2 regions of the Clostridium sp. JNZ X4-2 genome follow, and region 2 is predicted to be linked to the other one. Evidence: predicted binding sites of a transcription regulator. Region 2 holds the regulator's gene; the other holds the start of a gene.

Region 1 (16,649 bases), 750 kb from region 2:
TATATATATTTTATTTGTCATAATAATATTCCTCCATTCTATTTTTCATAATTTCCTGGTTTTCATTTAATTTTTATTTATATAAACAAGTTTTAACTGGCCAGTTAAAAAACTTCTTCCTTCAATTTTAAATACACAAAAAACAGACTCCTCTATGGGGCGAGAAGTCTGTTCGCGGTGCCACCCAATTTTTTACTCAATTCAATAACGGTTTTTATACCGATAAAGCTTACTGCTATTTCAGCTTACAGCTCCAGGGTGAGTTCAACATATATCTATTTACAGGCTTTCAGCATATCACCTGTTCTCTTTAAAATAAATATTATATTTACTGCTCCCTATCACAGCTTGTATATTTGTAGTTTTAAAAATCAATACTTACAATTATTACCATAGGGTTAATATAAAAAAACAGGTTTCTCTATGGGGCGAGAAATCTGTTCGCGGTACCACCCAATTTTTACTCAATTCATTAACGACATCTGCCGGCGCAGCTTACTATTATTTCAGCCTGCAACTCCAGGGTGAGTTCAATATGTAATATTTACGGTTTTCCACCTTCTCCCGCTCTCTTTAAAACATACATCATATCTACTGATCCCTATCCAAGTTTTTTATGAACTATAAATATGTTATTAAGTATATTATAGTTCAAATTTATTGTCAATAGTATTTTAAAATTTGTTGTTTTAGAATTAATTATAAAGAAAATTCATTCAACTTTTCCTTCAAGTCTTTGGAAGATTGTCCTAATTCTTTGGTCAGTTCTTTAACCTCTCCCATTTTTTCTTTTACCTCGGAGGTTGAGGCCGTTATCTCTTCTGATGAAGCGGATATTTCTTCAGTGACCGAGAGTATTGAATCCATGGATGAATTCACCACATCCTTGTTTTTATACACCTGGTTTATTTTATCTACATTTTTTTCAATAACAGGAGGCATGCCTTTTATAAATTCAACCACCCTGCCCAGAGTTTGCTTTGTGTTGTTTATAGTAGCTACCTGAGACTGTGCAGCTTTTCCATAAACCTCCACACTGCTTACCGAAACATTTATACTCTCCCTTAAATCTTTTATAAGTGAATTGATCTGTTTAACTGAATTGGAAGTCTCATTGGACAATTTCTTGATTTGATCCGCTACTACAGCAAATCCCTTTCCAGCTTCCCCCGCCCTGGCAGACTCTATAGAAGCATTAAGTGAAAGTAAATTTATTTCATTTGAGATCTCCTCTATGGTACTTACTATGCCTACTATGTCATTGGATTTGTTTATTAACTGCTTTATATTGTCATTTGTTTCCTTGGCCGCAGTTATATTTTCCGAATTTTTATTTTCAAGTTCCGTAAGTATGTCTATGATAGTTGAATTCAATTTATCTGCCTGTGAAGCTTCATTTTCCATGTTAATACTATTGGCTTTAACTTCATCTACATTTTCCGATAAAATATTCATATTTTCAACACTGTTTTGCATATCTTTTGCCGAATTGTTTATAGCAGAAGATATTTCTTCCATAGCTTCTTTTATTCCATTGGAATTTTCAAATGTGGCTGAAGTGGATGAATTTATAAGCTCTACTTTTTCATCTATGACAGCAGACAGCTGCTTTATATTTACCAATAAACTTCTTATTTCATCTATCATCTTGTTAAATACTCTTCCAATATATCCTATTTCATCTTTGCTGTTCACATTGACCTTTACGGATGATATATTGCCTTCTGCTGCCATGCTCATAGAATTTATTATCTGGCTCAGCGGATTCACCTTCCTATTCATAAGTCTCCTTATAAATAATATGGAAATCAATAATATAATTGCAGATATTGTACAGATAATAAACAAAATTTTATAAATAGACTTGTAAAAATCCTCATTATAACATCCTACATTTATGTACCAATCCCAGGGTTCAAAATACGCCACTGCATTTACCTTAGGCCTTTCACGGGTTTCACCCGGGTTTTTCCAGTTAAAATGCACTATTCCTCCATCTTTAGGGTTTCTGGCTTCATCCATTATAAGCTGCACTATATTATTCCCGTCCGAATCATTAACTTTTGATATATCTTCCCCTTCCTTATATGGATGCATCTGTTCTATGCCTTTGCTGTTGATGGCATACATGTACGCCCCTATGTTTAACTCCAATTTTGAATTAAGTCCCCTTGTTTTTCCATCAGCTTGTTTTGGATTCAGCATCTGGCTTCTAAATATCTCCTGGGCTTCCGGTCTTGTGAGTTTTTTCTTTTGTACCTGGTTTTCCAGGGTATTCATCATAGCAAGTCCCATTTGAATTTTATTTTTTATAGCAGTTTCTCCTAATTCAGTCAGTGCATTTTTTGCGCTAAAAAATGCAACAGTTCCTATAAGAGCTACAGAAAAGGCAATTAATATAAAAAACTGTAAATAGGATCGAAAAAAGCTTTTACTTAACTCATTATGCTTTGAGTCCTTTTTGTTTCTCTTTGTATTTTTTTTCATAATACATTCCCCCGTATGTAAATTTGAGTTTCATAATGGCCTACTTTATAATAACACATATGATACAATATTTATTATTATAAAGTAAATATTGTCACGAATTAAATATTATCATACAGTATACTAAAAATCAACAATTTTTAGTATACCTAGTCATACTTCTAATAACTTCCTCATAAAATCAGCTATTCATAACAGCAAAAAATGACACACTAAAGAAGCTTATTATAATCTTGTATGCCACAGTGATTGCATTGTACTATATAAAAAACATCCTGTTGTTTTCATGAACTGTAATGAAGTACAACAGGACGAATGTGTGCGTCAAAATTTATTTTGGATCAAAGTCTTATTTTCGCTCATTCAATACATAATTAACCCTGAGTTATGTATAAATGTTAATGATATACACAAAATATATTATCAACAGGTAAAATTGCTGAGAGGAATTACATTTATAACAGGTTCTTCATAGGGATGTATTTCTCTTATGGTTCTCATGGCTTTTTTTATGAAATCACTTTTACAGCAAAATTCCACTTTACATTCTGTCTCCCTGCTCACTTCTCCCACATTTCCCAAAAAAGGATCCGCTCCTTTCAAAGGCCGCCAATAACCTGTAACTTTGGAAACAGCCATGCAATTATCATAGTTTCCTCCAATGCTGAGAGCTCCAATTAAGTTTAGACCTTCCCTCAGGGTATCCACATAATTTTCCGGTATAAACGTTTCTACTTTAAAAACTTCATATTTCAACAACAATCACCTCTGATTAGTATGTCCAATTTTTTCACAAATATTGCTGTAATTATAGAATTCGAACAAGCTTTTGTTTCAATCCATGAATTACAGCAATACAAATAAATACTATTTATCTATTAATTTATAAAGCACCTGTGTGCCGCAGTCACCTTTACCTTCCTTCTCCAATTCATCATACAGCGATTTTGAAAGTTTCAGTGCCGGGGTTTCCAGATTCATATCCTTAGCTTCGCTTAAAGCTATGTTCATATCCTTTATAAAATGTTTTACATAAAATCCAGGTTCAAAATCCCCCTTTATCATTCTAGGGGCCAGATTGCTTAGAGACCAGCTGGCGGCAGCTCCTGTCTCTATACTTTTAAGAACCCTTTCAGGATCCAGTCCGGATTTCTCTGCATATGCAATTGTTTCACACACTCCCATCATATTTCCGGCTATGGCTATCTGGTTGCACATCTTCGTGTGTTGTCCTGAGCCTGCTTTACCCTGCCATACTATATTTTTTCCCATAAGCTTAAAAATAGGAAGAACCTTTTCAAATATTTCCTTGTCTCCCCCCACCATAATGGAGAGGGCAGCATTTTTAGCACCTACATCCCCGCCTGAAACAGGAGCATCTAGAGAATATATCCCTCTCTTTTTGGCTTCATCATATATTTTTTTTGCAAGAGAAGGTTTGGATGTAGTCATATCCACCATAATTCCATCTTTTCTTATATTCTCAAGTACACCATCTTTCCCCAGATAAACTTCTTCTACATCTTTAGGATATCCCACTATGGAAATTACAATATCCGCTTCTCTTGCAACATCTGCCGGTGTATCTCTCCACTCTGCCCCCTTTGCAACGAGATTATCCCCTTTGGATTTTGTCCTGTTATAAACCAGTAAATTATAACCTCCTTTCAAAATGTTGGAAGCCATACTGTTTCCCATTACTCCTAATCCAATAAATCCTATAATTGGTTTGTTATTTTTCATAAAATAATCCCACCTTCGTTTTATTTAGATTTTAAAAAAGATTTGAAAAAAATTCTTTGACTGCATTTATTATCTTGGTGAAAAAGCCCTGTGTCTGCTGACTTGACAGATTTCCCTTCAATTGATCCGCCACACTGCTCAGCTGTCCTTTTATATCTCCAAAATTCAGATTCAATCCATTTATTTTTGTCATAAGGGAAGTTATTTTATCAATATCACCAGTACTCAAATTTAAATTGTAATTATTGGTTACATTCTCAACTATCTGCCTTACTCCCTCCTCTGTCTTAGGCTTCTCTTTAACTACCTGGGTTTTTATATCATTTATAAGTCCTGCAGCTTTATCCTTCCCTATTTTATCCCCCAGGTTTCCTGTAGTCATCAATTCATCATTGGCAGCCTGCTTTTTATCTTCATCAATTTTATTTCCGCTGCTGCTGCTTTCAAAGCCTTTTAGAATCCCAGTAAGTGCTGCAGTTCCAGACACATTGAAAGGGGCTGACACTTTTACATCTGCATTTTTTATGCCTGCTGTTATAAGTGCATTTTTTATCATACTGCTGCTTACCCAGTATATATTATTGGTAGTTACATTTAAACCTCCGCTTGAAGTTGGTTCCACATATGAGCTGGATATGGATTTAGTTCCTATTTGCTCACTGGTTGCAACATTTCCCAGGTATTTTCTCTCCTCATCTATATTAACTTCTATTACATTTACATCCTGCCTGGTAACTCCAAAGTATTTAAGCATATCATCTTTTTGCTGTTCTGTAAGATCCCCACCTAAAGTTACAACTTTGTAGGCATCTGCATAAACTCTGGTATTGCCAAAAGATGAAAATAAACTCAGAGCCATAATCATTATTATGAATTTACTAAAAATTGTTTTAAGTTTCATAATTTAAAACTCCTTTTTAATTAGTTTTATAAATTGATTCTCAAGTACGGTGGAATTTACCCATAAAAAATGTTTTTCGTGCCGCACCTTATTAACAGTATTCTTAGTGTCTTTAGCACTTAGAATACGTTATCCTTTAGGGGAAGAATTTATTCAGGGTCACATTTGCCTGTCATTCCTAACTTTAAAAAAGCTGGAAGTATCAGCAACAGCAGCCATGGTATAAATATTAAAATGTCTATCATTAAATATAATATACTATATTTATCAATAAAAGAAGTATAAAATTTTAAAATTAAAATATAAAAAATAGAGCTGCTTCAATAGAAATTGTAAAAATACTATATACAGTAATTTAAGAGGGATTATCCTTCTTATCAAGTTCTTGAAATTGTAAAATATTCTGCATCTGTAATTTCATCCGAGTAATTGGATATATTATAGTCCCCTGAAATTTTATACTGATCTATTATCTGCCTTAAAACCTTTGGAACATCATAGATCTTTGAATTATAGTTTAATATTTTAATGCTCATGTACTGCTGTTTTTTAATTAAACCATTCTTCAACAGATTATAAAAATCATTATAATTATTTACAGCTTTTATATCATTGCCATATGCATCTTTTTCAACTACATTTAAATTATCAAAGCTGTAATCCGTACTATTGCACTGAGGATATTTTGATTTATCCCATATATGATTTTTTGCGATCTGATTATCTGTTACATTAAAATAGGAATGAGAGATCAAATGGGAACCATCACTTGTAACAGGATCATCCCAGGTAGAATCAAGCTCATAATATCTGCCCTGAATTTTTACTATATTCCAGGCATGATCCACCCAGCCATCTCCATCATTTGCCTTCCCTATTACCATCTTACACTCTATGCCGGCTGCTGTAAGGAGCCTGTCCATTGCATCTGCATAACCCTGACAAACGCCAGCTCCATTTATTAAAACTCCGTAGGCTGTGTAGGAATCATCAGGAAGGTTCACACTCCTGTCATAATTGGCATTATTTACCACATAATCGTGAAGTGCAAGTTCTTTTTCATAATCCTTCATCCCGGAATTTGTAATGCCATTTACTATTTCAGAAGCTTTGTCCTGTAATTCACTTTCTTTTTTTATCAAGTTCTGTTTTGTATCACTGTATTTGAAATTGATACTCATCTTTACGGGATTGGTACCCTGAAGATTTGCCCCCGCACTTAAATACCAATCACGCAGATTAGGATTATCATCTAATACATCATCTATGACATTCAGGTCATAAGTATTTTTATCATAATTGCCTATATTTAAAACCAAGGTATCTTTATAATTTGAAAGAGCTTCTTTCAAAGCATTATAATACTGCGTATAATTTTGCACTGAAACTTCACTTTCAGAAGCATTTTCACTTATTGTAAAATTATATTTTATTCCCTGGCCCAATTGCTGCCCATTGGTGGATTTTAAATTATCATCTACTACCAACACATAATTCTTACCAGGTACATATGGATTTTGAGGAGAAACCTTTATTGAATTAGGTTCTGTATTTACAATATTAATCTGAACAGGCTGATTATTGTCCTGCTCATACACCTTAATAGAATTTTCAGCTAAATTCACATCTACATTTCTATTAAAAGTAACAGTCCACGTCTTACTCTTGTCCACACTGGCAATAATACCATTATTCCAAACCTTGTAATTTCCTGCTGCATAACAATTCCTGCCATAGAATACTACTAACAACGTCAGCAGGGTTAATAAAATCTTATTTAATTTTTTTGACATAATATCTCTCCACAAAATCACTATTTTTTAATTTCATACACCAGATAATAAGTTTCATCCATACCTGATGCTTTATAAGTTTTTTTTGCCTTCTCATTGTTTTTTTCCACATAAAGCCTCAAGCTGTATACATTATTATCTGAATCTGCAGCAGACTTTACATACTTGAATAATTTTTTATATATGCCCTGTCCCCTATAGTTTTTATTTACATAAACACTTTGTATCCACCAATAATTTGCATTTCTCCAGTCGCTCCATTCTTTAGTAAGCATCATCTGTCCAACTACCATGCCATCTTTTTCATATACAAAATAGACTCCATTTTTATCATCCAGTAAAGCCTTTTTCACACCCTCTTTTAATATGTTTTTATCAAGTTCCAAATTTTCCGTTTCTTCAGCCAAATTGTAATTATACTCTACAATTGTATCCAGATCGCTTAATTTTCCTTTTCTTATCATTTGAGCACCTCCTATAGATTAACATACAATAACTAATTATATTACACATTAATACTATAAGTATATATACCTTTCTCAATTTATTCAAATCTCAGGGCATCTATTGGTTTTAAGTTTGAAGCTTTATAAGCTGGAAATATTCCAAATACAATTCCCACTACCAGTGAAAAAGAAAAGGACACTGCAATCACAGGCAGTGAAAAAACTACCGACATTCCAGATATTGAAATGATTTTTCCTATACAAAGTCCGAATAATACGCCTGCTACACCTCCCAATGAACTCAATACCAGTGATTCAATTAAAAATTGAATCAATATATCTTTTCTGGATCCCCCAAGAGCCTTTCTGATACCTATTTCCTTTGTACGTTCCGATACAGACACCAGCATAACATTCATCACTCCTATTCCCCCTACAATCAGGGATATAGCTGCTATGCCCCCTAATAGATAAGTCATGGTGCGGGTTATGGAGTTCATAGTATCCAGCAGTTGTTTTTGACTTGTTACCCTGTCTGAACTGGTGGTATTGGATTTAAAATAGTTTAATAAATATTGATTTACCTCATTGGTTACAAGATCCACATTTTCATCTCCTGAAGATTTAATGTAGACGCTCTGAACATTTCTAGTTCCTGCAAGTTCTATAGATGCTGTAACTGGAACAATTACCATGTCATCTGTATTGTTTCCCATAGAATTTCCCTGAGTTTTTAATACTCCCACCACTTTATATGTGCTTCCATCTATATCTATATCCTTTTTCACAGGATCCGTAAACCCATACAACTGCTGTGCTATATCAGATCCTAAAACTGCAACTTTATTCCTGTAATCCACATCCAGATCTGCTATAAACCTGCCTTCTGAAATATCCATATTTCTCACATCAAGAAAATTGGAGGTAGTACCTGTTACAGCTGTATTTTCCGATTGTTTGTTTACTTTAACGGAAGCATTTGTGGAAATAACAGGTGCAGCCTTATCTACCCCTTGAATCTTTTCAATACTTTTTACATTATCCAGTGTGAACTGTTTATTTCCGTTTGCAGAAGTATTTGCCATAATAAGATTGGTTCCAAGAGATTGAACCTGGGAAGTTATTTGCTCTGTAGAACCACTGCCCATTCCCACAAGTATTATTACTGAAGAAATTCCTATAATAATTCCTATCATAGTGAGAATGGATCTTAATTTATTACTTTTTATATTTTTTACAGCCAACTTCACTGTCTGAAAAAATTTCATTCAATCTCCCTCCTTAAAAATACAACTTTCCGTCTTCCATGGTAATAATTCTCTTAGCCCGCTTCGCAACTTTCAAATCATGGGTTATCAGTATAATTGTTTGTCCGCTATCATTCATTTCCGCTATCATCTGCATAATCTCACTGCTTGTCTTGCTATCAAGTGCACCGGTAGGCTCATCTGCCAGTATAACCCTGGGATTTCCCACTAACGCCCTGGCAATGGCAACCCTCTGCTGCTGTCCTCCTGAAAGCTGATTTGGCCTGTGATATTCCCTATTTTCCAGTCCTACCCTATTTAGGCATTCAAGTGAAAGTTCTCTGGCTCTTTTCTCAGGCATTCCCCTATATAAGAGGGGAACCTCCACATTTTCCACTGCATTTAATTTTGAAAGTAAATTAAAACTTTGAAATATAAACCCTATTTCCTTATTTCTGATTTCCGTAAGCCCGGATTCCTTCAATTTACTTATATCCGTATCATCAAATATGTACTTTCCGGAATCACACACATCCAGACAGCCCAGTATATTCATAAGAGTTGATTTTCCTGAACCTGAGGGACCTACAATTGACACAAATTCCCCTTCATCTATATCCAGATTAATATTGTCAAGAGCTTTTATGGTAGTACCTCCCATAGTATAAGATTTGCACAAATTACAAATATTTATCATAGTACTTCTCCTCTCCGCTGTAAACTGTAAACTGTAAATTGTGAATTGTGAATTAAATAAAAGCTCACCTTGACTGTCTTCCTCCCTGGGCCTGTTTACCTGACCCGGTGTTTCCCATCATACGGAATCCATTTCTTCCATTTGTATTGGAAGAATTTTGAGCAGTACTTTGAGTCTGGGGCAATTGCACCTGCTCTCCTTCTGTAAGTCCGCTGACTATTTCCACCATTGTTCCATTGCTAATACCTGTTTTAACCTCTTTAAGCTTTGTTTTTCCTTTTCCGTCACTTGTTATAACATATTTTTTATCACCGGAATCTTTTATGGCTTCTATTGGTACTGCCAGTACATTTTCTTTAGAAGCAGTTGCTATTGAAGCTTCAGTGGACATTCCCACTTTTATGTCATGTATTTCATCAAAAGATATGGTTACATTAAAGTTGGAAACTCCGTTTGTATACTCCCCCTGCTGACTTATATCTTTTACAGTACCTGTGAATTTTACATCTGGAAATGCATTGACTTTTATATCCGCTTTCTGTCCAACTTTCAAATTTGGTAAATCCGTTTCATCTACAGATACAACAGTATAGAAATTTTTGTTGTCAAACATGTTTAAAAGCTGCTGATCTGCATTTATACTATCTCCTGGACTTATATACACATCACTGATAATTCCATCATAAGGAGCTGTTATAGGAGCACTTCCATTTTGGAAGGTAACAAGTTCATCTCCTGCATTTACCGCTTGATCCTTGCTGACAAGCACAGAAGCTACAGTATCCCTGTACTGTGATTTAATAACATCACTTTCCGCTGATAAGACACTGCCTGATCCTGAAACAGTACTCTTAATGTCTGTAATAGAAGCTTTTGACCTGGAAAACTGTGATGACTTGCTTTTTGATGCCGCTCTGGCTGTAATGTTTTTATAAGTTACTATACCTAAAATTCCGATTATAGCCACCACTACTACACCAATAGTTATTTTTTTCATAATTATCTGTCCTTTCTATAATTTTAATATATAACCAATTATACAACATAATTTAAAACAACTATGACACAATACTGTTACAAACAAATTAACATTTTAAGTCAAATTTATGAATATTTTTTAACTTTTAATTTGTAAATATAAGAATCAATAAAATATCCAACAGTGTTTTTCCATAATATATTTCCTTTTTAACCAAAACAGGAGTGGAAAGCCCTAAAAAGACTCTCCACCCCAAAAGTCATATTAATTTTTCAATGCCTCATTAATTTAAAGCTCCCATTTTTTTTCGGAGATTTTTATATGTTTCTCTTAATTGTTCTTCTGCTTTATCCTGATTTTCTATGGATTCCACCTTTATTGCACAGTATTTGTATTCAGGAGTTTTTGATATAGGATCCAGATTATCTACAGTAAGTTCATTGCATGCACCTATCCACCACTGATAAGTCATGTAGGTTGCTCCCTTCATTACCCTGTCTGTAACATATGCCCTGGTAATTACAGAGCCTCTCCTTGAAGATGCCCTTACCAGCTGTCCATCTTTTATATTCAAGCTTTCTGCATCTTCAGGACTCATCTGTATTTTTCCGGGCTCATCTTCAAGCTGCTGAAGTGCACGGCAGTTTCCTGTCATGGTTCTCACTGAATAATGACCGATCTCCCTTACCGTACATAGGCTGAGCGGGTATTCACTGTCCGGTGATTCCTGGGTAGGCCTCCATTCAGAGGCAAATAAAATGCCTTTTTTACTTGGAGTGCTGAATTCATTATTTTCATATAGATAAGGAGTACCAGGATGATCCTCCGAAGGGCAAGGCCACAGCACCCCATCCAGGCTTTCTACCTTTTTATAAGTTGCACCGGCAAATTTAGGACAAAGGCTTCTCATCTCATCCCATATTTCCTTTGTATTGTTGTAGTGCATTTCATATCCCATGGCTGAAGATATCTCACAAATTATCTGCCAATCCGGCTTAACATCGCCACTTGGTTCAACTGCCCTGTTAAATTTCTGAAACCCCCTGTCCGCACAGCTGTATACACCTTCATGCTCACCCCAGGAAGTCGCAGGTAATATTACATCTGCATGCAAAGTCGTTTTATTCATAAATATATCCTGAACTACTAAGAATTCCAGTTCATCTAAGGCTTTTTTAAGATCATTGGAATTTGGATCGCTTTGAATAGAATCCTCTCCCATTATATAGTATGCTTTTAGTTTATGATCTTTAAGTACCAATTGAGGTACCTCAGTTATATGGTATCCTATTTTATCCGGAAGCTTTTCAACTCCCCAGGCCTTCTCAAATTTCTTCCTCACATTTTCATCCGTTACACTTTGATATCCAGGAAAAACATTGGGAAGTGCACCCATGTCACAGGCACCCTGTACATTATTTTGACCTCTTACAGGTCCTATTCCCACACTTGGTCTTCCATAATTTCCTGTTAGCAGAGCAAGCGAAGCCAATCCCTTCACCACATCCACAGCTTGACCAAACTGACATACCCCCATACCATAAAGTATCATAGGATTTTTAGCGGCAGCATACATTTTCATGGCCTTTTTTATCTTTTCTGCCGGGATTCTTGATATTTTCTCCACATATTCAGGTGTGTATTTTTTTAATACTTTATTGTATTCTTCAAAACCCTCCGTATATTTTTCAACATACTCTTTATTATACAAGCCCTCATTTATAAGAACATTTGCAAAACCGTTTACAAGAGCCATATTGGTACCGCCCTTTAGCGGAAGCCATAGATCTGAAATTCTTACACTTTCCGTTATCCTGGGATCAACAACAACTATCTTTGCACCTTTTTCCCTTGCCTTTACTACTCTTCTTGCAACTATGGGATGGGACTCCGCCGGATTATAACCAAAAATAAAAAGCAAATCTGCATTGTCAATTTCAGGAATACTATTGGACATGGCCCCATTGCCAAGTACGCTGGCAAGCCCTGCTACAGATGGCGCATGACAGACTCTAGCACAATTATCCACATTATTTGTTCCTATAACGGCTCTCATAAATTTCTGCATAATATAATTTGCTTCATTGCCCGGACCTCTGGAACAGCCTGTACCCATTATAGAATCAGCACCATACTTATTTTTTATCTCCATAAGTTTTTCAGATGTATATTTTATAGCTTCTTCCCAGCTGACTTCTGCTAAATCCCCATTTTTCCTTATCATAGGTTTTTTAATTCGTGAAGTCAATATTTTGGGATCATTTAAAAAATCCCATCCATAATAGCCTTTAAGGCACAAGCTCCCTTCATTAGTTCTCCCCAATGCGGGTTCCGCCCTTTTAATCCTGCCATCTTCAACAACCAAATACAGTCTGCATCCAGCACCACAGTAAGGACAAACAGTTAAAATTTTATTTTCCATGATAATTACCCCATTTTAATTATATTTTTATATAAATATCTATTATAATAGTATCACTAAGTGGTGCATTATTTCAATTATTAATAGTTCCTATTTTATTATCAAATACAATTATGGCCTATTATTAATTTGACACGGATTTTTACAAAAGTTATACTGAATTTAAAATATCTTATAACATGGAGGATAAGCATGAAAAACACAGTATTTTTAAACTCTGAAAAAATAAACTTTGATAATAAAATTGACTTTTCAAAGTTAAGTGAATTTACTAAAGTTACATTATATAACAGCAGTACTGAAGATGAAATTCTTAAAAGAGTTGAAAACCAGAATATTGTTGTAACTAAAGAGCTTCCTTTAAGGGGAAACTTAATATCCAGGTTCCCGGCTTCTGTAGAACTCATCTGTGAAGCCGGTACAGGTTATAACAACATAGATACGAAAACTGCCGGTGAAAAAAACATTATGGTCTGCAATGTACCCGGTTACAGTACAGATGCCGTAGCCCAGCTTGCCATAACTTTCATATTGAATTTATGTTCCTCTCTTATTCTGCAGCAAGTCATGTTAAATGAAAAGGATTTTGATAACTTCACCAAAGATCTCCAGGTATCTCATTCTGAAATAAAAGGCAAAATCCTTGGAGTAATTGGCGCCGGTGCCATAGGTCAGCGGGTGATAAAAACAGCTTTAAATCTTGGTATGAAAGTTTTAGTATACAACAGGAGCTTAAAACCAATTGAAGATGTAAAATTTGTTACTCTGGAAGAACTGCTGGCTGCCAGTGACTTTGTAACAATCCATTGTCCTCTTACAGAAAATACAAGATACCTCATAGATAGGGATAAATTAAAGCTTATGAAACCTTCTTCCTTTATTATAAACACCGCAAGGGGTTCTATAATAAAGGAAAAAGATCTGATAGAAGCACTGCATAATAAAACAATTGCCGGTGCAGCTCTTGACGTTCAGGAACATGAACCATTTGATTTAAATAACCCTCTCTTTTCAATGAGAAATGTTATCCTGACCCCACACATAGGCTGTAAATGTATTGAAACAAGACAGAGACTTGTAGAACTTTTAGGCAGTAATATTAAAGCTTTTATAAATAAAAATCCCATTAATTCAGTGAACAGTTAATAGCTGTTCACCTTTTTATTTTTTTAAGTTGCTTTTCAAAGTATAGAGTCCTATAATTTAAAAGTGTTTATAATTGATAATTTATATTCTTTATGGGTGGTGTTATGATGGTAATAAAAATCACATTATTGTGCATTGCAGCATTCTTTGCTGCATTTGTGGATTCCATAGCCGGCGGAGGAGGTATAATAAGCCTTCCGGCATTTTTGATGACAGGCATTTCACCTCATATGGCACTGGGCACAAATAAGTTTTCATCAACCTGTGCCTCTTTTACCAGTTCAATGAAGTTTGCACAATCCGGCAAGGTGGATTTTAAAATACTAAGATTTCTAGCTCCCTTTACCTTGGTGGGTTCTATAATAGGCGCCCATACTATGTTAAATATTGATGCTAAATATCTAAACACCATAGTTTTAATACTGCTGCTTATAGTAAGCGCCTATAGTATATTTTCCAAAAATGCGGGAATGGAAGATAAATTTACGGGGTTAAAGAAAAAATCTGTATTTCTCGGTATTTTATTGGCTTTCAGCCTAGGTTTTTATGACGGCTTCTTCGGCCCGGGCACAGGTTCCTTTTTAATATTCGGACTTATATATATTTTTAATTTTGATTTTGTGCGTGCCAGTGGAAATGCCAAAGTTTTAAACTTTACAAGCAATATATCCTCTTTAGCGGTGTTTTTAATTAGTGGACAAATTGACTATAGACTTGGAATACCTGCAGCCATTTCCATGGTTATAGGTTCTAGATTAGGTGCAAAGACAGCTCTTTTAAAAGGCGCCAAACTTATAAGACCAATATTTATAACCATATCTTTATGTCTGGCTGTAAAAATATTTTATGGAATTGTAAAATAGTTTGATATGAACTGTGTATAGATAAAAAACCCCTTCACAGGGTTTTTTATTAAATCAAAACATTCAGCTCATAATCAGAAGCTCTCATTATATACCCATTTTTCCAGAGGCCTGCGTTCAGTACTGTGCCTGTCCGGTGACGCAGGCTGCCCTTTTGCATATCCCACACCTATGATGCTGACCGGCTCCACATTATCCGGTATGTTGAATTCATCTTTAATTGCCCTGGGATCCAGATAACCTACCCAGATAGTGCCCAGCCCCAGTTCCTCTGCCTGAAGTACCATATGAGTACCTACTATTCCGGCATCTATATCTCCAATATCTTTACTGTCAAAAGGCCTTTTCCATGACTGATTACGATCCACACATATAATTATAGCCAATGGGGCTCCATAAACATTTGCCCCCTTTTTAAGTTTTTCAAGATTCCTTTCCGTTTTAACTACAATAAGTCTTTGAGGCTGGATATTTCCAGCTGTAGGTGCTACTCTGGCTGCTTCCAGTATTCGGGACAATTTTTCATCTTCTACTTTCCTATTCTCATATTTACGAACAGAATAACGTTTTTTGCTAAGCTGTAAAAAATCCATTTAAATCACTCCTTGTATAATATAGTATATATATATTATATTCCTAAATTATGTATTTTAAAATATTACCACTGGTTGAAAATAACAAAAAAGTTGCTGAACATTACTGAAATCTACCCTTGAAATATAAGACAGCTCCAGGGTGCTGCCCGAACTGTTATTAGTTTAACTTAACCAGTTGATTGTAATACATATTGTAATACACACCTTTTTTATCCATCAATTCCCTATGATTTCCCATTTCCGCTATTCTGCCATCATCTATCACCATTATAACATCTGAATATTTAATGGTATTAAGCCTGTGTGCAATAATAAAACTAGTCCTGTTTTCCATAAGCTTCAACATGGTCTCCTGTATTTTGAGCTCTGTCCTTGTATCTATATTACTTGTAGCTTCATCCAGAATAAGTATGGAGGGATTTGAAAGTACAGCCCGTGCTATGGATATAATCTGCCTTTCACCCTGACTTAAATTGCTTCCTCCCTCCTGGACCACAGTATCATATCCTCCAGGAAGTTTTTCAATAAACTGATCCGCACCTACTGATTCCGCCGCCTCTTTTACCTGAAAATAATCTGCATCCAGTTTTCCATATCTAATATTTTCAAATATGGTTCCTGTAAAAAGGTAGGTATCCTGCAGAACTATTCCAAAGCATTTTCTAAGGCTGTCTCTGGTGTAATCCCTGATATCCACGCCATCGATGGAAATCTCTCCGCTGGACACATCATAAAACCTGTTGAGAAGATTTACAATAGTGGTTTTACCTGCTCCCGTAGGCCCCACCAAAGCCACACTGGTACCTGGCTTTATTTCAAAACTTATATTTTTTAATATTTCAACATCCTCTCTATATCCAAAACACACATTTTCAAAGACAATATGACCCCTGGCATTTTCAAGTATTTTCGCCCGGTCTGTATCTTCTAACTCCTCTTTTTCATCCAATATGTCAAATACCCTTTCTGCACCTGCAACTGCAGACTGAAGAGTATTAAATATACTGGCTATACTGTTCAGAGGCCTTGTAAACTGCCTTGAATAGCTTAAAAAACTAGCTATGATTCCCACGGTTATGATATTCTTCAGGGCTAAAATTCCGCCTACTCCAGCTACTGCAGCAAAACCTATATTATTTATGACATTCATAAGGGGCATTAAAAACCCGGATAAAATTTGAGCCTTTAATCCCACCCTGCATAGTTTATGATTTATTCCGCTAAACTCTTCTATGATTTTTTGTTCATGATTAAAGGCCTTCACTACTTGAAGCCCGGATATAGTTTCTTCTATATGCCCATTTAATTTTCCAAGTTCTATTTGCTGAT
Region 2 (16,649 bases):
AGGCTTGAAAAACTTAGAGAAAAAATACCTAATGTCTTGTTTCAGATGCTTTTAAGAGGAGCTAATGCAGTGGGATATAAGAATTATCCAGATAATGTTATAAGAGAATTTATAAAGCAGTCAGCTAATTCAGGTATTGACGTTTTTAGAATATTTGACTCTCTAAATTGGTTAAAAGGAATGGAAGTTGCTATAGATGAAGTGTTAAATCAAGGTAAAATAGCAGAAGCTTGTATGTGTTATACAGGAGATATTATAGATGAGCATAAAGATAAATATACTTTACAGTATTATGTAAATTTAGCCAAAGAGATAGAGAAAACTGGAGCCCATATTTTGGGTATAAAGGATATGTCTGCATTGTTAAAACCTTATGCTGCGTATAAACTTGTCAAGGCACTTAAAAATGAGATATCCATACCAATACATCTTCATACTCATGACACCACCGGTAATGGAGTTGCCACACTTATCATGGCTTCACAGGCAGGCGTGGATATCGTAGATACTGCTTTTAGCAGTATGTCAGGGCTTACAAGTCAGCCTTCATTAAATTCTATAGTGACAGCACTGCAAAATACGGAAAGAGATACTCAGCTTGATGTGGATAATCTTCAAAAAATATCTAATTACTGGGAAGATGTAAGGCCTGTATATAGCCAGTTTGAATCCGGGTTAAAATCAAGTACTGCAGAAATATATAAATATGAAATTCCTGGAGGACAATATTCCAATCTCAAACCTCAGGTGGATAGTTTTGGATTGGGAGATCGTTTTGAAGATGTGAAAGACATGTACAAAAAAGTAAATAACATGGTTGGAAACATAGTTAAGGTAACACCTTCTTCTAAAATGGTAGGGGATTTGGCTATATTCATGGTACAAAATAATTTAGATGAAAAAAACATATATGACAAGGGAAAAACTCTGAACTTTCCTGATTCCACAGTTTCATATTTTAAAGGTATGATGGGTCAGCCTATGGGCGGATTTCCCGAGAAACTTCAAAAGTTGGTATTGAAGGGTGAGAAGCCTTTAACGGGAAGACCGGGGCAATTTCTTCCACCTGAAGATTTTGTAAAGATAAAAGAATATTTAATGAAAAAGTATAAAAGAAAATTTGATGAAAAAGAAATTATCAGTTATGCTCTTTATCCTGATGTATTTGAGGATTATCTAAAGTATGTAGATGACTTCGGAGATCTGAGCCATATGGAAAGCAGTACCTTTTTTTACGGTCTCTCTGAAGGTGAATTTTGTGAAGTTGAAGTGGGTCGGGGACGCAGTTTATATGTACAATTATTGGATATCACAAAAGCCGATTCCGAGGGTTATAGATTTCTGGTATTTGAGGTAAATGGAAATAAAAGAGATATAAGAATAAAAGATAAATCACTTTTTGCTGCTTCTGGGATTCAGGAAAGTTCATCTGTTATGGCGGATCCGGATAATGATAAAGAAATAGGAGCAAGTATTCCGGGGAATATTATCAAGATACTGGTAAAAACAGGAGATGAAATTAAGAAAGGCCAGAGTTTAATTGTAATAGAGGCCATGAAAATGGAGACAAATGTTACGGCATCTGTTTCAGGTGCAGTTGAAGGGGTGTTTGTAAAAGAAGGACAAAGAGTTAAAACCGGTGAACTCTTAATCAAATTGAAATAACAAAACTGAGAAAAATAATAATGTGATAGGCACTGTTGAAAATTCCTGGCCAAATAGAATTTCAACATTGCCTATTTATTTTATCAAGTGCATATATCTTTTAATTTAATATCATAACTTCACTAACTGAACTAGATATGTTAGAATAATATATTAATAATAAAGTTTTACCTGGGAAATATATAATATACAGAGTGAAAGAAGGGCAAAATGTATGGAGAATATAGGATTGGTTTTAGAAGGCGGAGGAATGAGAGGACTGTATACTGCCGGGGTATTGGACTTATTTATGGAAAAAAATTTATATTTACCTTATATTATAGGGGTTTCTATGGGAGCCTGTAATGCATGCTCATATATTTCGAGACAAAAGGGAAGAAATAAAAAGATAAATATAAACTATATAGATGATCCCAGATATTTAAGTTGTAGAAACCTCATATTTAAAAAGGGAATTTTTGGGGCGGATTTTATATTTAATGAGATACCAAACAAACTGGACATATTTGATATAGATACCTTTAATAATGCAAAAGAAAAATTTGTAGTTGGTGCTACAGACTGTAATAGTGGTAAATCCGTATATTTTGAGAAGAATGAGTGCCAGAACAAAGAAATATTTAAAGCAATAAGAGCCTCCAGCAGTCTGCCATTTATGGCCTCCATGGTGAAATTCAGAGGATTGAATTTATTGGATGGAGGGATTTCGGATCCAATACCCATAAAGAAATCTATAAAAGATGGCAATAAAAAAAATATAATTATTTTAACCAGGAATAATAATTATATAAAAAAACCTTTTAAGATGAAACTTTTAGCCAGGAAAATATATTCTGGTTATGACGGACTGGTTGAGGCAATGATAAACAGATACAGAAGGTACAACAGCACTTTAAGTTATATAGAAAAGCTTAAAAGAGAAGGTAAAGTTTTTGTAATCAGACCTAAACAGCCACTAAAGGTGAAGAGAATAGAAAAGAATAAGCACAGACTTACAGAATTATACAATCAGGGGTATAAAGAGGCATCAGAGTGTTATGATAAATTAGAGAGTTGGATTAATGAATAGGAAAATCCATATAGGTAAAGTAAATAAAAGTATAAAGGAGAATTGATGACATGCATGTAGGGAAAATGTATAGTGGTTTTAAACTGCTGGAACAAAAAAAACTAGAGGAGATAAACTCCGTTGGAATGCTTTTCCATCATGAAAAAAGCGGTGCAAGATTATTCTTTTTAAAAAATGAAGATGATAATAAAGTGTTTTCAATAAGCTTTAGAACTCCGCCGGATGACAGCAGAGGAGTACCTCATATACTTGAACATTCTGTACTATGCGGTTCGAAGAAATTTCCAGTGAAAGAACCTTTTGTAGAATTGGTAAAAGGCTCACTTAACACTTTTTTAAATGCAATGACCTTTCCTGATAAGACCATGTATCCGGTGGCCAGTGTAAATGACAAGGATTTTATAAATCTTATGGATGTATATCTTGATGCAGTTTTTCAACCTAATATATATAAATATCCTGAAATTATGATGCAGGAAGGATGGCATTATGAGCTTAACAGCAGAGAAGATGAAATTACTTATAAAGGTGTGGTTTACAATGAGATGAAGGGAGCATTTTCATCACCGGAGTCAATATTATTTAGAAAGATGCTTGAATCACTTTATCCTGATACTCAATATGGAGTAGAATCCGGAGGTGATCCGGAGGTGATACCGCAGCTTACGCAGCAGCAATTTTTAGATTTCCACAGCAGGTATTATCATCCATCCAATAGTTATATATATCTGTATGGTGATATGGATATACAGGAGAAACTTAAATTTTTGGATGATGAATATTTAAGCCATTTTACTAAGAGAGATGTGAACTCCCACATATTGACACAGAAACCTTTTGACAGGCAGAGAGAAATGATAATAGAATATCCTATTTCCAGCGGGGAAAAAGAAAAGGATAAGACTTTTTTAAGTATGAACTATTCTATAGGTACAGCTGTAGATAATGAATTATATTTAGCATTTGATATACTTGAGCATCTGCTTTTGGAGACACCATCTTCTCCTCTTAAAAAGGCACTGATTGATGCCGGTATAGGTAAAGACGTGTTTGGAGTGTTTGAATCCGGCATGCTTCAACCTATGTTTGGAATAGTAGTTAAAGGTTCCAATGAAAAGGAAAAAGACAGATTTGAAGAAATAGTTGGGAAAACTTTAAAGGATATTGTAACCAGGGGTATTGATAAAAAGTTGATGGAGGCGTCTATAAATATAAAGGAATTTCAGCTTAGAGAAGCAGATTATAAAGGATATCCCAAGGGATTGATATATGGAATGAAGTGCATGGACGGATGGTTATATGGTGAAGAGCCATGGACTCATCTTACTTATGAATCCGTATTAGACAAGATAAAATCCCAATTGGACAATAAGTATTTTGAAAACCTTATTGATAAATATATTCTAAAGAATAAACACAGTTCCATGCTTATAGTCAAACCTAAAAGAGGACTTGAAGAAAAAAAGGATGTACTGTTAAAGGAAAAATTGAAGGCCTTTAAAAACAGTCTTTCGGATAATGAAATTGAAAAGATAATTCAAGATACATTAAAATTGAAGAAAAGACAGATAACCCAGGATAGTAAAGAGGATTTGATGAAAATACCTCTTTTGTCCATAGAAGATATAGAACCTGATGCTAAAAACCTGCAGCTTGTAAAAAAGAAAATTGGGGAAATGGAAGTATTGTTTTATCCTGTGTTTACTAATGGAATTTATTATATAAACATGTATTTCAATACAGAGACTGTAAGAGAAAAATTGATTCCATATATATCAATTTTAAGTACAGTGCTTGGAAAGATCAGCACGGAAAATTATTATTATGAGGATTTGGCAAAAGAAATAAATATATACACAGGTGGAATAAACTATTCATCTCAGCCTTTTGCAAAAAATGGAGACAGCAGAGAGTTTTATCCTAAGTTTATAGTAAGCTCCAAGGCACTTGTAAATAATCTGGGAAAATTGATTTCAATATTAAATGATGTAATAAATCATACTAAATTTAATGAGAAAAAAAGGCTGAAGGAAATAATTCAGGAAACCAAATCCAGAATTGAAATGACTATTTTTGAGAAAGGTCATGTAGTGGTTGCAAATCATGTATCTTCATACTTTTCTCCTATGAGTAAATATGAGGATATGTTGGGAGGACTGGAATTTTATAAATTTATATCCCATCTGGAAAATAATTTTGAAAGTAAGGCAGAGGAAATAAGTGAAAATCTAAAGGAAGTTTCCAGGGAGATATTTAATAAAAATAATTTGATTTTAAATATTACCTGTGATGAAGCGGATTATAATAATTTTGAAAGCAATATAGATGGTTTGTTGTCTGGATTGAAAGACAATAAGGTACCTAAGATTCCATATAAGTTTGATTTGGAAGCCAAAAATGAGGGGCTTATGACCTCTTCAAAAATACAATATGTAGCTAAAGCATATAATTATATGGAGCTTGGATATTCCTATAGTGGAAGTCTGCAGGTTTTAAGATCCATAGCAAATTATGAATATTTATGGAACCAGGTAAGAGTTCAGGGGGGAGCATATGGAAGTTTTGCCTCCTTCCAGAGAAATGGAAATATGTTTTTTACCTCTTATAGAGATCCCAATTTGAAACATACAATTGAAGTGTATGACAGGGCCGGTGAGTTTTTTAAAAATTTCAATGCAGATAATAGACAGATGAATAAATATATAATAGGAACCATATCAGATCTGGATTCTCCACTTTCACCCTCTATGAAAGGAGAACGTGCCGTGGAAAATTATATAAGGCATGTGACTTACGAGGATTTACAAAAAGAAAGGAAGGAAATATTAAATACCAAGGTGGAAGATATAAATAGGTTTTCAGAACTTATCTCCAGCGCAATGGGTAAAAATAATATATGTGTTCTGGGAAATGAACAAAAAATAAAGGAGAATAAGAATATATTCAAGAAGTTGGTAAATTTATTTGAATAGATAAAGTCTCTGTAAAAATCCACAATGTGAATAAGTTTTTATTCACATTGTGGATAAGTTTTTATGCCATAGTATCTTTTTCAGGAGATTTTATATTTTTAATATCCCTTATCCATACTTTAACACTTTCGTATATTATAATTACAAGAAGTACCAGAAGTATTATGGAAAGTACCGCCAGAAGTATTTCACCTTTAGGCAGGTAATTGCCGAATATATTTGAAAAGGCAGCTGTAACAGTTATTATGGTTATAGCTATCATTGGAATTATGGTTATCATGGCATATTTTTGTTTGCCCATTTTTATGATTATTGTAGTACCAATGGCAAAAGCTATAGCCGCCAGCATCTGGTTTGCCGTACCAAACATCGGCCAAATAGTAGAGATATTACCGGTATAAAGCAGGTATCCCCAGGTAAAGGACATCAAAAGACTAAAGAATACTATATTTGGCCAGGAATTTTTCTTTGCAAAAGGTTTGTACACTTTGCCAAATAGATCTTGAAGTAAATACCTGCCTACTCGGGTGCCTGAATCTATGGTAGTTAAAATAAATAATGCCTCAAACATTATACAGAAGTGATACCAATAAGACATTAGGCTTTTCATACCCGGTATTTTGTAGAATACGTAAGACATTCCCACTGCCAGTGATACGGCACCACCAGGCCTGCCTGCCAGGTTTTCCCCCACCATTTGTGACAGCATAGGCAGTTCTTTTGGAAACATACCTAGTTTTGCAAACACAGCCGGTGTTGAATTTATTGCAAAATAATCTGCAGTGGGGAGGCAGGTTGCAGCTATTAGTGCCATCAGTGCTATAAAAGATTCTATGAGCATTGAACCAAAGCCTATTGGAAGTATATCTCTTTCATTTGAAATAAGTTTGGGTGTAGTACCAGAACCTATAAGCGAGTGAAATCCTGACAGTGCACCACAGGCTATAGTTATAAATAAGAACGGGAATACCTTCCCGGGTACAATAGGTCCTCCACCCCCTATAAATTTAGTAAGAGCCGGCATCTGAAGGGTCGGTCTAACCAATATAATACCTATCACCAGTAATGCTATAACGCCTAATTTCATGTAGGTGCTTAGATAATCCCTCGGCAGCAGCAAGAGCCATACAGGTAAAACGGCAGCACAGAAACCGTATACAGCTAAAATAAGTGACATCTGTTTGGTGTTAAAAGTTAAATAAGGAGCTAAAGCAGTATGCTGAATATAAGGTCCCAGTATAACTCCTACTAGTATAAGCACCATGCCTATGACTGTACCCTCGGCTATTTTACCAGGTCTTATAAATCTAAGATAAATACCTATGAAAATTGCTACTGGAATGGTAAAACCAACTGTAAAGGTACCCCATGGACTGTTGTAAAGTGAATTTACAACAGGAAGTCCGAGACCTGCCATGCTTATTATCAGTATGAATATAACTGCAATTGAAGTTACAAATCCCATTCTTTCCCCCAGGTTTTTTCTGGCAATTTCAGCAATGGATTCACCATCTTGTCTAACAGAAGCAAATAGGATTACCATGTCGTGAACAGCACCTGCAAATACACCTCCAATTAAAATCCAGAGCGTACCCGGCAGATACCCGAACTGGGCGGCTAAAACTGGTCCGATTAATGGACCTGCACCTGCTATTGCAGCAAAATGGTGTCCGAGTAATATCCATTTGTTTGTAGGAACATAGTCATGTCCATCTTCAAACTTTTTAGATGGAACTTCTCTGGTTTCATCTAAAACCAAAACCTTGGCGGCTATAAAGGATCCATAAAATCTATAGCCTAAAACCAGTACAAGAGCACCTATAATTACCAGTACTATCGAGTTCATGTAAACTCCCCCCTATAAAATATTGACATAAATTGTCAAGTATATTATAGCACGAATTTTCAATTAATTCAGCTAATATAAGATGAATTGACAAAAATAGAATATAAATGGTATAAATTTGGATGTAAACGATATCTGAAAATCTTAGGTCCTGATTCCGGAATGTTAAAAAAGACTGTCTCAAAATTTATTCTGAGACAGCCTTTTTGTTAGATAACTTTGTTTTCACTGACTTTGTCAAAGTCTCCGGATTTTAAATCTGAAATCCAGTGTCTAATGCTTTCATAAAGTATAACTACTAATATAGCTATTAGTATAAAAGATAATATTGTAAGTAAAGTCTTACCATTTGGTATATAATTTCCAGTTATGTTTTCAACTGATGCTGTTAATGTTGCCACACTTATAAAAGCCATTGGCAATACTGTAAGCGGTATATATTTTTTCTTGCCCATCCGTATAAGCACCGAAGTACCTATGGCAAAGGCTATGGCCGCCAAACTTTGATTGGCTACACCAAATAGTGGCCAAATGGTTGATATATTACCTGTATACAGCAAGTAGCCCCAGGCAAATGACATGATAAAGCTAAATAATATTATGTTGAACCAGGAATCTTTTTTAGCAAAAGGTTTGTATAGTTTACCTACTAAATCCTGAATTAAATATCTGCCTATTCTGGTACCTGAGTCTATAGTGGTTAAAATAAACAATGCTTCAAACATTATGCAGAAGTGATACCAGTAGGACATTAATCCTTTAAAACCAGGAATTTTGTAAAATACATAGGACATACCAACTGCAAGAGATACGGATCCTCCTGTTCTTCCTGCCAGTTGTTCTCCCACCATCTGAGAAAGCATAGGTAATTCTTTTGGAATCATGCCTAATTTTGCGAATACAGCTGGTGCAGAGTTTATTGCAAAGTAATCAGCAGTTGGAAGGCAGGTTGCAGCTATTAAAGCCATCAGCGCTATAAAGGATTCTATAACCATGGAACCGTATCCTATAGGGAGAATATCCTTTTCATTGGAAATAAGCTTAGGTGTAGTACCTGTACCAATTAGTGAATGAAAACCGGATAAGGCACCACAAGCTATAGTTATAAATACAAATGGGAATACTTTACCGGGAACAATAGGTCCTCCGCCTCCTATAAATCTAGTAAGTGCCGGCATCTGAAGGGTTGGCCTAACCAGTATAATGCCTATTACCAGCAATGCTATAACGCCCAGCTTCATGTAAGTGCTCAGATAATCTCTTGGCAGCAGTAAAAGCCATACAGGAAGAACAGCTGCACAGAAACCATATATAGCTAAAATAAGTGACATCTGTTTGGTATTAAAAGTTAAATAGGGAGCCAGAGCAGTATGCTGAATATAAGGGCCTAAGATAACCCCCAGCAGTATAAGTGCCATACCAATAATTGTGGCTTCAGCTATTTTGCCTGGCCTTATAAATTTAAGATAAATACCTATGAAAATTGCTACTGGAATGGTAAAACCAACTGTGAATGTTCCCCAGGGACTATTGTAAAGCGAATTAACAATTGGAAGACCCAAACCTGCCATTGTTATTATTAATATGAATATTACTGAAACCGATGTGATATACCCCATTCTTTCGCCCAGGTTTTTTCTGGCAATCTCTGCAATAGATTGTCCATCCTGCCTGACTGAAGCAAATAGGATTACCATGTCATGGACTCCTCCAGCTAGTACACCACCAATTAATATCCAAAGCGTACCAGGAAGATAACCGAATTGAGCAGCTAAAACTGGTCCGATTAGTGGCCCGGCACCTGCAATTGCAGCAAAGTGATGACCAAGTAATATCCACTTGTTAGTGGGAACGTAATCATGTCCATCTTCAAATTTTTTAGATGGCACTTCTCTGGTTTCATCTAAAACAAGTACTTTGGCTGCAATCCAGGAGCCATAAAACCTATAGCCTAAAACCAGTACAAGAGCACCTATAATTACAAGTACTATTGAATTCATAAAAAGACCTCCTCTAAAATTTAGCAAGTAATGCAGTAATTAATGTTTAATGGTTTACATACTTAATGATAATATGAATTTAATAATTTTTCTATCTAAATACTCTGAAATGATAAAAAACTACAATAAGAAGTCAAAATACAAGTCTCAGTGACATTTTAATTATCCATATGTCTGATTTTGTTATATAATTATATATAGAAATCATAGGATTTACTTAATACTAAAATTTTTATGGAAATTATAGATGTTTTTCGATAGAATGATATATGTAGTATAGTTTTTAGGGGTGATAAATTTTGATATATATTCAATTGCTTGAGAGCATGGCACTTATAGCTTTATCCGCATATATATACAATCAATCTCATGTTTTAAAAAATTTAATTAAGGATGATTTAAAGTTTATAGATAAAATTGCACTTATAGTATTTTTTAGTCTGCTGGGTATTATAGGCAACTATACCGGAGTGAATGTAGAGCCTTATGCAATAAGCAATATTAAACCAATAGGTTCTATGCAGGCAGGGTATATTGGATTGCATGATGCCATAGCCAACACCAGACCTATAGCGGCTATAGTCGGAGGCTATATAGGAGGACCTGTATTTGGAGTAATAGTTGGAATCATAGCTGGAACTCACAGGTATTTTTTAGGGGGATTTACAGCACTTGCATGTGGTATTGCTACTTTGATAGAGGGGCTGATTGGAGGACTTATAAAAAGATACTCGAAAGATGAAAGTTTTAATTTAAAAAGGGCATTTCTTGGAGCAGTAATTGCAGAATGCTGTCAGATGATTATAATTTTAATTATTTCGAGACCATTTAGTTCAGCTCTTAAGTTAGTGGAAATTATAGCAGTGCCTATGATTTTAATAAACTCTCTGGGTACGGTGATTTTTATAAATATAATAAAAAGTGCCAAGGAGGAATATAATAGAATTGGAGCCATAGAAGCACAAAGAGCACTGAATATTGCAAAGAAAACTGTAAATTACATGAGAAGAGGACTTGATGAAGAAACAGCAAAAAATGTTTCTGAAATAATATATGAGATGACTAATGCAGATGGAATAGTTATAGGGGATAAAAATGGATTCCTGGCTTACTCTGGAATTAGCATACATAAAGATGAACTAAAACAAAGAATAGAAAAATACAGCAAAGAGCCCGGCTATAAAATTATTGAGATGGGAAATAAGGGTAACCCCATGTTTTTTGTATGTGCTCCTTTTAAAATACAGAACTCGGGTTTTGAAGGAGTGCTGGGATTAGGGGTGAAATCAAAAAAAAATATCAATCCTTATTTTGTACAGTTTGGCAAGGAACTCAGTGATCTCTTATCCAATCAAATAGAATTATATAAGTTAAATAAATTGGCAAAAGAGGCATCCACAGCGGAATTCAGGGCTTTAAGAGCTCAGATAGAACCTCACTTTTTATTTAATGCGCTGAATACCATATCCTCCTTCTGCAGGACGAATCCTTTAAAAGCCAGGGAACTTATTATAGACTTGTCTAATTATTTCAGGCAAACTTTAAAAAGACAGGAGGATTTTGTGTATTTGAAAGATGAGATAGAATTTATCCAATCCTATCTTTCTATTGAGACGGCCAGATTTGGCAACAGACTGCATTTAATTATTGACATACCGGATGAAATGATGGATAAGAAAGTGCCGGTATTTGTACTTCAGCCAATTGTAGAAAATGCTATAAAGCATGGTATATTGCCCAAACCAGAAGGAGGGAAAGTATATCTTAAAGCATTTTTCGAAAATAATCAAATACATTTTTCCATAACTGATACAGGAGTGGGTATGAATGAAGAGAAATTAAATGAAGTTCTGACTGAATGGCCGGGAATAGGATTGAAAAATGTAAACGAGAGATTGAAATTATTATATGGAGAGGATCATGGGCTGGATATAAAAACTTCTGTAAATAATGGTACCAAAGTTAGTTTTTTAATATCAATGAGGGAGGTTTCGTCAATAAATGGATAAATTAAAATGTATTATCGTGGAAGATGAGAGACCTGCTGCTGAAGAGCTGAATTATATAATATCACAATATGAAAATATATCTGTGGAGGGAATTGCATATGATGGTGAAAGCGGTATGAAACTTGTAAAAGCAAAGAAACCTGATGCTGTGTTTCTAGACATAAATATGCCAGTGGAAAATGGAATTGAGGTGGCAAAAGATATTAGAAAGTTTGACAGGGATATTAATATAATATTTGTCACTGCATATGAGGAACATGCGGTAGAGGCATTTGAATTATATGCTTTGGATTATTTACTTAAGCCCTTTGATGAGAATAGAATAGAGATTACCATAAACAGGCTTATACGTAAATGCAGGGAGAAAAGTGAAGGAAATGAAAAGATACCTAAGGATATTCTAATTGAAATAATAGATAAAATGGATAAAGAAAAAAAACTGGTTAAAAAGATACCTTGTGAAAGGCAGGGAAAGATAATACTGGTAAATGTAAAGGATATCTATTACTGCTATATAAAAGATGATAAAACTTATGTAAAGGTTAAAGATAATAGTTATTTGGTAGGGTATACTCTAGGTCAAATAGAAGAACGAACAGACTTTTTTAGATCCCACAGGAGCTTTTTAGTCAATATAGACAACATTAAAGAATTGTACTCTTGGTTTAATGGAACTTATAAATTAGTTATGGATGACAAGGAAAAATCCGAAATACCAATAAGCCGAAATAATGTAAGAAAGTTAAAGGAACTGCTTAAGATATGATTTGAATATTTATTTTAATTTAATGTATTTTGTATGGGTGATCTATTATAGTATTGGCCTATATAGGAAAAACAAATGACATTTTTCCTATATAGGCTTTATACTTTAAACCTTAAGACAATTTACAGCATCTTTTCCCACATGCTGTATAGAGTGTCTATTTTATTTTGTGTATCTAAAACTTTTTTATTTATTTCACTGCTTTTTTTAGAATCAGAATAAACTTCCTCTAGACATAAACTTTCCTGTAACCTTAACAAAGAATCTTCTAACTTTGATATTTCTTCTTCAATGTGTTTTGTTTTAGCTTTTTCTTCATTCTTGACTTTTTCCAAGTCTCTCTTCTTTTTTTTCTCATGCTGTATCTGAGTTTTAGTTTTTCCGGCATTTTTTTCTTGCATTTCAAACCTTAATGGATTAGTCTTTTTTTCAACATAATAGGAGTAATTACCCAGGTATTCTTTCATGCCATTTTTGCTTAATTCATATATCTTATTTACAGATTTGTTTAAAAAATATCTGTCATGAGAAATTACAAGTAAAGTACCGTTATAGTTTGACAGGGCTTTTTCTAAAGCTTCCCGGGAAGTTATATCCAAATGGTTTGTAGGTTCATCTAAAAGTAAAAAGTTGGATTTGGATAATATTAGTTTTAATAAATTTATTCTGCATTTTTCACCACCGCTTAAAGATGAAATTTTTTTAAACACTTCATCTCCAGTGAAAAGAAAACTGGCCAATGAATTTCGTATTTCTGTAGCAGTTAATTTAGGAAATTTATCCCACACTTCATCTATAATGGTTTTTTCAGGATTCAGGTCAGACTGTTCCTGATCATAATAGCCTATTGACACATTTTTACCTAATGTACAAATACCATAGTCTTCTTTTAGTTTTCCCATAATTATTTTAAAAAGTGTGGTTTTGCCGCAGCCATTTTCACCAATAATTGCTGTCCTTTCACCCTTTTTTATTTCTAAATTTAAGTTTTCAAACAATAATTCATTATTGAAGCTTTTGCACAGATCTTCTATATGGAGTACATCATTCCCACTATTTAACTGGGCCTCAAATATTACATTCTTGATTTCCTTATCTTTGTCAGGAGGAGCTATTCTTTCTATTTTGTTCAACATCTTTTCTCTGCTTTCCGCTGCTTTTATACTTTTTTCCCTGTTAAAAGATCTGTATTTTTGAATAATTTCTTCCTGCTTTTTTATTTCCATCTGTTGTATGTTATATGCTTTTAATTGAATTTCATAATTCTTCTTTTTAAGTTCTAAAAATTTGGTATAATTGCCGCTATAGTGATTTACATGACCATTTATGAGTTCAATGGTGGAATGGGTTATGGCATCTAAAAAATATCTGTCATGGGATATTATTATAACAGTACCCTTATAGCCCTTCAAGTAGTCTTCCAGCCATTCTATGGCATCCAAGTCCAAATGATTGGTGGGCTCATCTAATAAAAGTATATCAGGCCTTGTTAAGAGCAGTTTGCAAAGGGCCACACGTGTCTTTTTGCCTCCGCTTATTACATTTATAGGCCTGTTGTATTCATCTTCAGAAAAACCCAGTCCTTTTAAAACCTTGTTTATTTCTGCTTTGTAAGTATATCCCCCTCTATTTGTATAAAGCTCTGAAAGAGTGGTATAATCATCAATTAATTTATTGTGATAATTTTCATTATGAAGATCATAAGGTTCATTCATCAAGGATTCCAGTTTGCTTAGCCTCTTTTCCAAATTAACCAGATCCTGAAATACAGTATACATTTCATCATAGATTGTATTTGAAGAATTTAAAGAGAGATGTTGGGTTAAATACCCCAATGTCTTAGATTTATCTATATACAAATCTCCATTATCATAATTTGATTTATTTGTTAAAATATCAAACAAGGTAGATTTGCCAGCTCCATTGGGACCTATCAATCCTACTCTTTCCCCCTCGTTTATATTGAAGGTTATATCTTCAAGTATAATTTTTATTCCATAGCTTTTATGGATATTTTTGCAACTTAAAACTATCATAAGTAAAACACCTTCCTTAATCATTAACATTTTACTATGTATGGTGACTTTTTTGTAGTATTATTTATATTATGACAAAATTATAATTATATTTTGTTAAAAATATATAAGCATATAAGAAGACAGTAAATAAAATAATAAAAAAGAAACTATTGACATATGTTATAATTAAATAATAGTATAAATGATAGAACTAGATCATATAAGATTAGTTGCTATAAATAAACATAGTAGTTGATACACTAAATTTTATAAATATGAGGTGCTTTATGGATAGAAAAAAGAATATATCAATGGCTGTTATAAAAAGATTACCGAAATACCATAGGTATTTAAGCGATTTGATGAGAAATGACGTAGATAGGATATCTTCAAAAGAATTAAGTGAAAAAATTGGATTTACAGCCTCCCAGATTAGGCAGGATTTAAATTGTTTTGGAGATTTCGGACAGCAGGGGTATGGATATAATGTAAGTGAATTGTATAGTCAGATATGCAACATACTTGGGCTTACAAAATTATATAGGACGGTAATAATAGGAGCAGGAAATATAGGTCAGGCCATAGCTAATTATACCAGATTTGAAAAATTAGGCTTTGAGTTAAAAGCTATATTTGATATAAATCCTAAACTCATAGGTATTAGGATTAGAGATATTGAAATAAATGATATAGATTATTTAGCTGACTATTTAAAAGAAAATGTTATAGATATAGCATCAATATGCGTACCAAGTAATAATGCTCAAAGAGTCTGCGACATTTTAGTGGAAAGCGGAGTAAGGGGCATTTGGAATTTTGCTCCGGTGGATCTTATTGTACCAGGGGATGTGAAAGTGGAAAACGTTCATTTAAGTGACAGTTTATTGACATTGAGCTGCCTTTTAAATGATGTAGAGTAAAAATGAATTAAAATAGAAAGCTTTAATTTTAGATAATTAAATTAGGCAGTTAAGTTTATTTATATTGAAATGTATAATTTTAAGGTATATAATAATAGACAAAGTAATTCCTTTACTTTACCTATTGTTATGTATATACTTGTGATATTATTAACAATAGTTTGTTAATAAACTGTTTAATTCTAATATAAATATATTTAAAATCTGGGGGGATTAATATGGAATATGGGAATATTATTCTTGAAAAACAGGGGAAATTGGCTTTAATCACAATAAATAGACCTAAGGCACTTAATGCTTTAAATTCGCAGACATTAAAAGAAATAGATAATGCCATAGATGACGTTGGGACGGATGACAGTGTATTAGCTGTAATACTTACGGGAGCAGGGAAATCCTTTGTGGCTGGAGCAGATATAACAGAGATGAAGGATCTTAATTCTGTTGAAGGAAGAAAATTTGGTATACTGGGCAATAAAGTTTTCAGAAAGCTGGAGAATTTGGAAAAACCAGTTATAGCAGCGGTAAATGGTTTTGCACTGGGCGGTGGATGTGAATTATCATTAGCTTGTGATATAAGAATAGCTTCATCCAAAGCTAAATTTGGACAACCAGAAGCAGGCCTTGGAATTACTCCGGGTTTTGGTGGAACTCAAAGACTTGCAAGAACAGTGGGGATTGGCATGGCTAAAGAACTCATATATACTGCAAAGATGATAAAAGCTGAAGAAGCTCTTAGAATAGGATTAATAAATAAAGTAATTGAACCGGAAAAATTACTGGAAGAAGCTAGGAATTTGGCAAACAGCATAGCTGATAATGCACCTGTAGCTGTTAGAATGTGTAAAGCTGCCATAAATAAAGGTATGCAATGTGATATGGATACAGCAATAGCCTATGAATCAGAAGTATTTGGAGAATGTTTTGCTACAGAAGATCAAAAAGAGGGAATGACAGCATTTGTAGAAAAGAGGGAAAAGTGTTTTAAAAATAAATAACTCGGCTGTATTATAGGGATCTTATTTTAAATGTTTACAAAAGCTATATTTTATAGCTTCAAAACTATTTAGGGGGTAAAATAAATGGATTTTGAATTAACAAGGGAACAAGAATTTGTAAAACAAATGGTAAAAGAATTTACCGAAAAAGAAGTTAGTCCAATAGCCGCTGAAATAGATGAAACCGAAAGATTTCCTCAAGAAACAGTGGATAAGATGGCTAAGTATGGCATGATGGGAATACCTTTTCCAGTTGAATACGGCGGGGCTGGCGGAGATACCTTGTCTTATATATTAGCAGTGGAGGAACTTTCCAAGGCCTGTGCCACTACTGGAGTTATATTATCAGCACATACTTCACTTTGTGCTTCATTAATCCAACAGTT

What was found. Region 2 encodes Rex, which represses fermentation and respiration genes when NADH is low (regulators of the CRP and FNR family bind a similar motif). Its sites were predicted from a motif close to ATTGTTAANNNNTTAACAAT; they were not measured.
Region 1: fdhF (formate dehydrogenase subunit alpha) is a predicted target of Rex. The motif match lies at 12,739-12,758, and genes of this name have one in related genera.

What each region holds. Positions count from the first base shown of each region.
Region 1 covers NZ_CM142685.1:1,083,496-1,100,144, reverse strand. Annotated here, with positions in the region: gene ACYUJ6_RS05210 (2-isopropylmalate synthase) at 1-21, opposite strand, end outside; T-box leader at 153-354, opposite strand; T-box leader at 422-617, opposite strand; gene ACYUJ6_RS05205 (methyl-accepting chemotaxis protein) at 700-2,487, opposite strand; gene cutA (divalent cation tolerance protein CutA) at 2,911-3,243, opposite strand; gene ACYUJ6_RS05195 (NAD(P)-dependent oxidoreductase) at 3,355-4,230, opposite strand; gene ACYUJ6_RS05190 (DUF1002 domain-containing protein) at 4,262-5,131, opposite strand; gene ACYUJ6_RS05185 (transglutaminase domain-containing protein) at 5,509-6,924, opposite strand; gene ACYUJ6_RS05180 (GNAT family N-acetyltransferase) at 6,945-7,388, opposite strand; gene ACYUJ6_RS05175 (ABC transporter permease) at 7,469-8,638, opposite strand; gene ACYUJ6_RS05170 (ABC transporter ATP-binding protein) at 8,652-9,314, opposite strand; gene ACYUJ6_RS05165 (efflux RND transporter periplasmic adaptor subunit) at 9,379-10,311, opposite strand; gene fdhF (formate dehydrogenase subunit alpha) at 10,577-12,715, opposite strand; gene ACYUJ6_RS05155 (NAD(P)-dependent oxidoreductase) at 12,908-13,861, shown strand; gene ACYUJ6_RS05150 (TSUP family transporter) at 13,969-14,724, shown strand; gene ACYUJ6_RS05145 (nitroreductase family protein) at 14,799-15,317, opposite strand; gene ACYUJ6_RS05140 (ABC transporter ATP-binding protein) at 15,478-16,649, opposite strand, start outside.
Region 2 covers NZ_CM142685.1:334,988-351,636, forward strand. Annotated here, with positions in the region: gene ACYUJ6_RS01740 (pyruvate carboxylase) at 1-1,665, shown strand, start outside; gene ACYUJ6_RS01745 (patatin-like phospholipase family protein) at 1,880-2,734, shown strand; gene ACYUJ6_RS01750 (insulinase family protein) at 2,785-5,706, shown strand; gene ACYUJ6_RS01755 (carbon starvation CstA family protein) at 5,768-7,552, opposite strand; gene ACYUJ6_RS01760 (carbon starvation CstA family protein) at 7,762-9,552, opposite strand; gene ACYUJ6_RS01765 (LytS/YhcK type 5TM receptor domain-containing protein) at 9,852-11,561, shown strand; gene ACYUJ6_RS01770 (LytR/AlgR family response regulator transcription factor) at 11,554-12,327, shown strand; gene abc-f (ribosomal protection-like ABC-F family protein) at 12,450-14,363, opposite strand; gene ACYUJ6_RS01780 (redox-sensing transcriptional repressor Rex) at 14,633-15,265, shown strand; gene ACYUJ6_RS01785 (short-chain-enoyl-CoA hydratase) at 15,484-16,263, shown strand; gene ACYUJ6_RS01790 (acyl-CoA dehydrogenase) at 16,348-16,649, shown strand, end outside.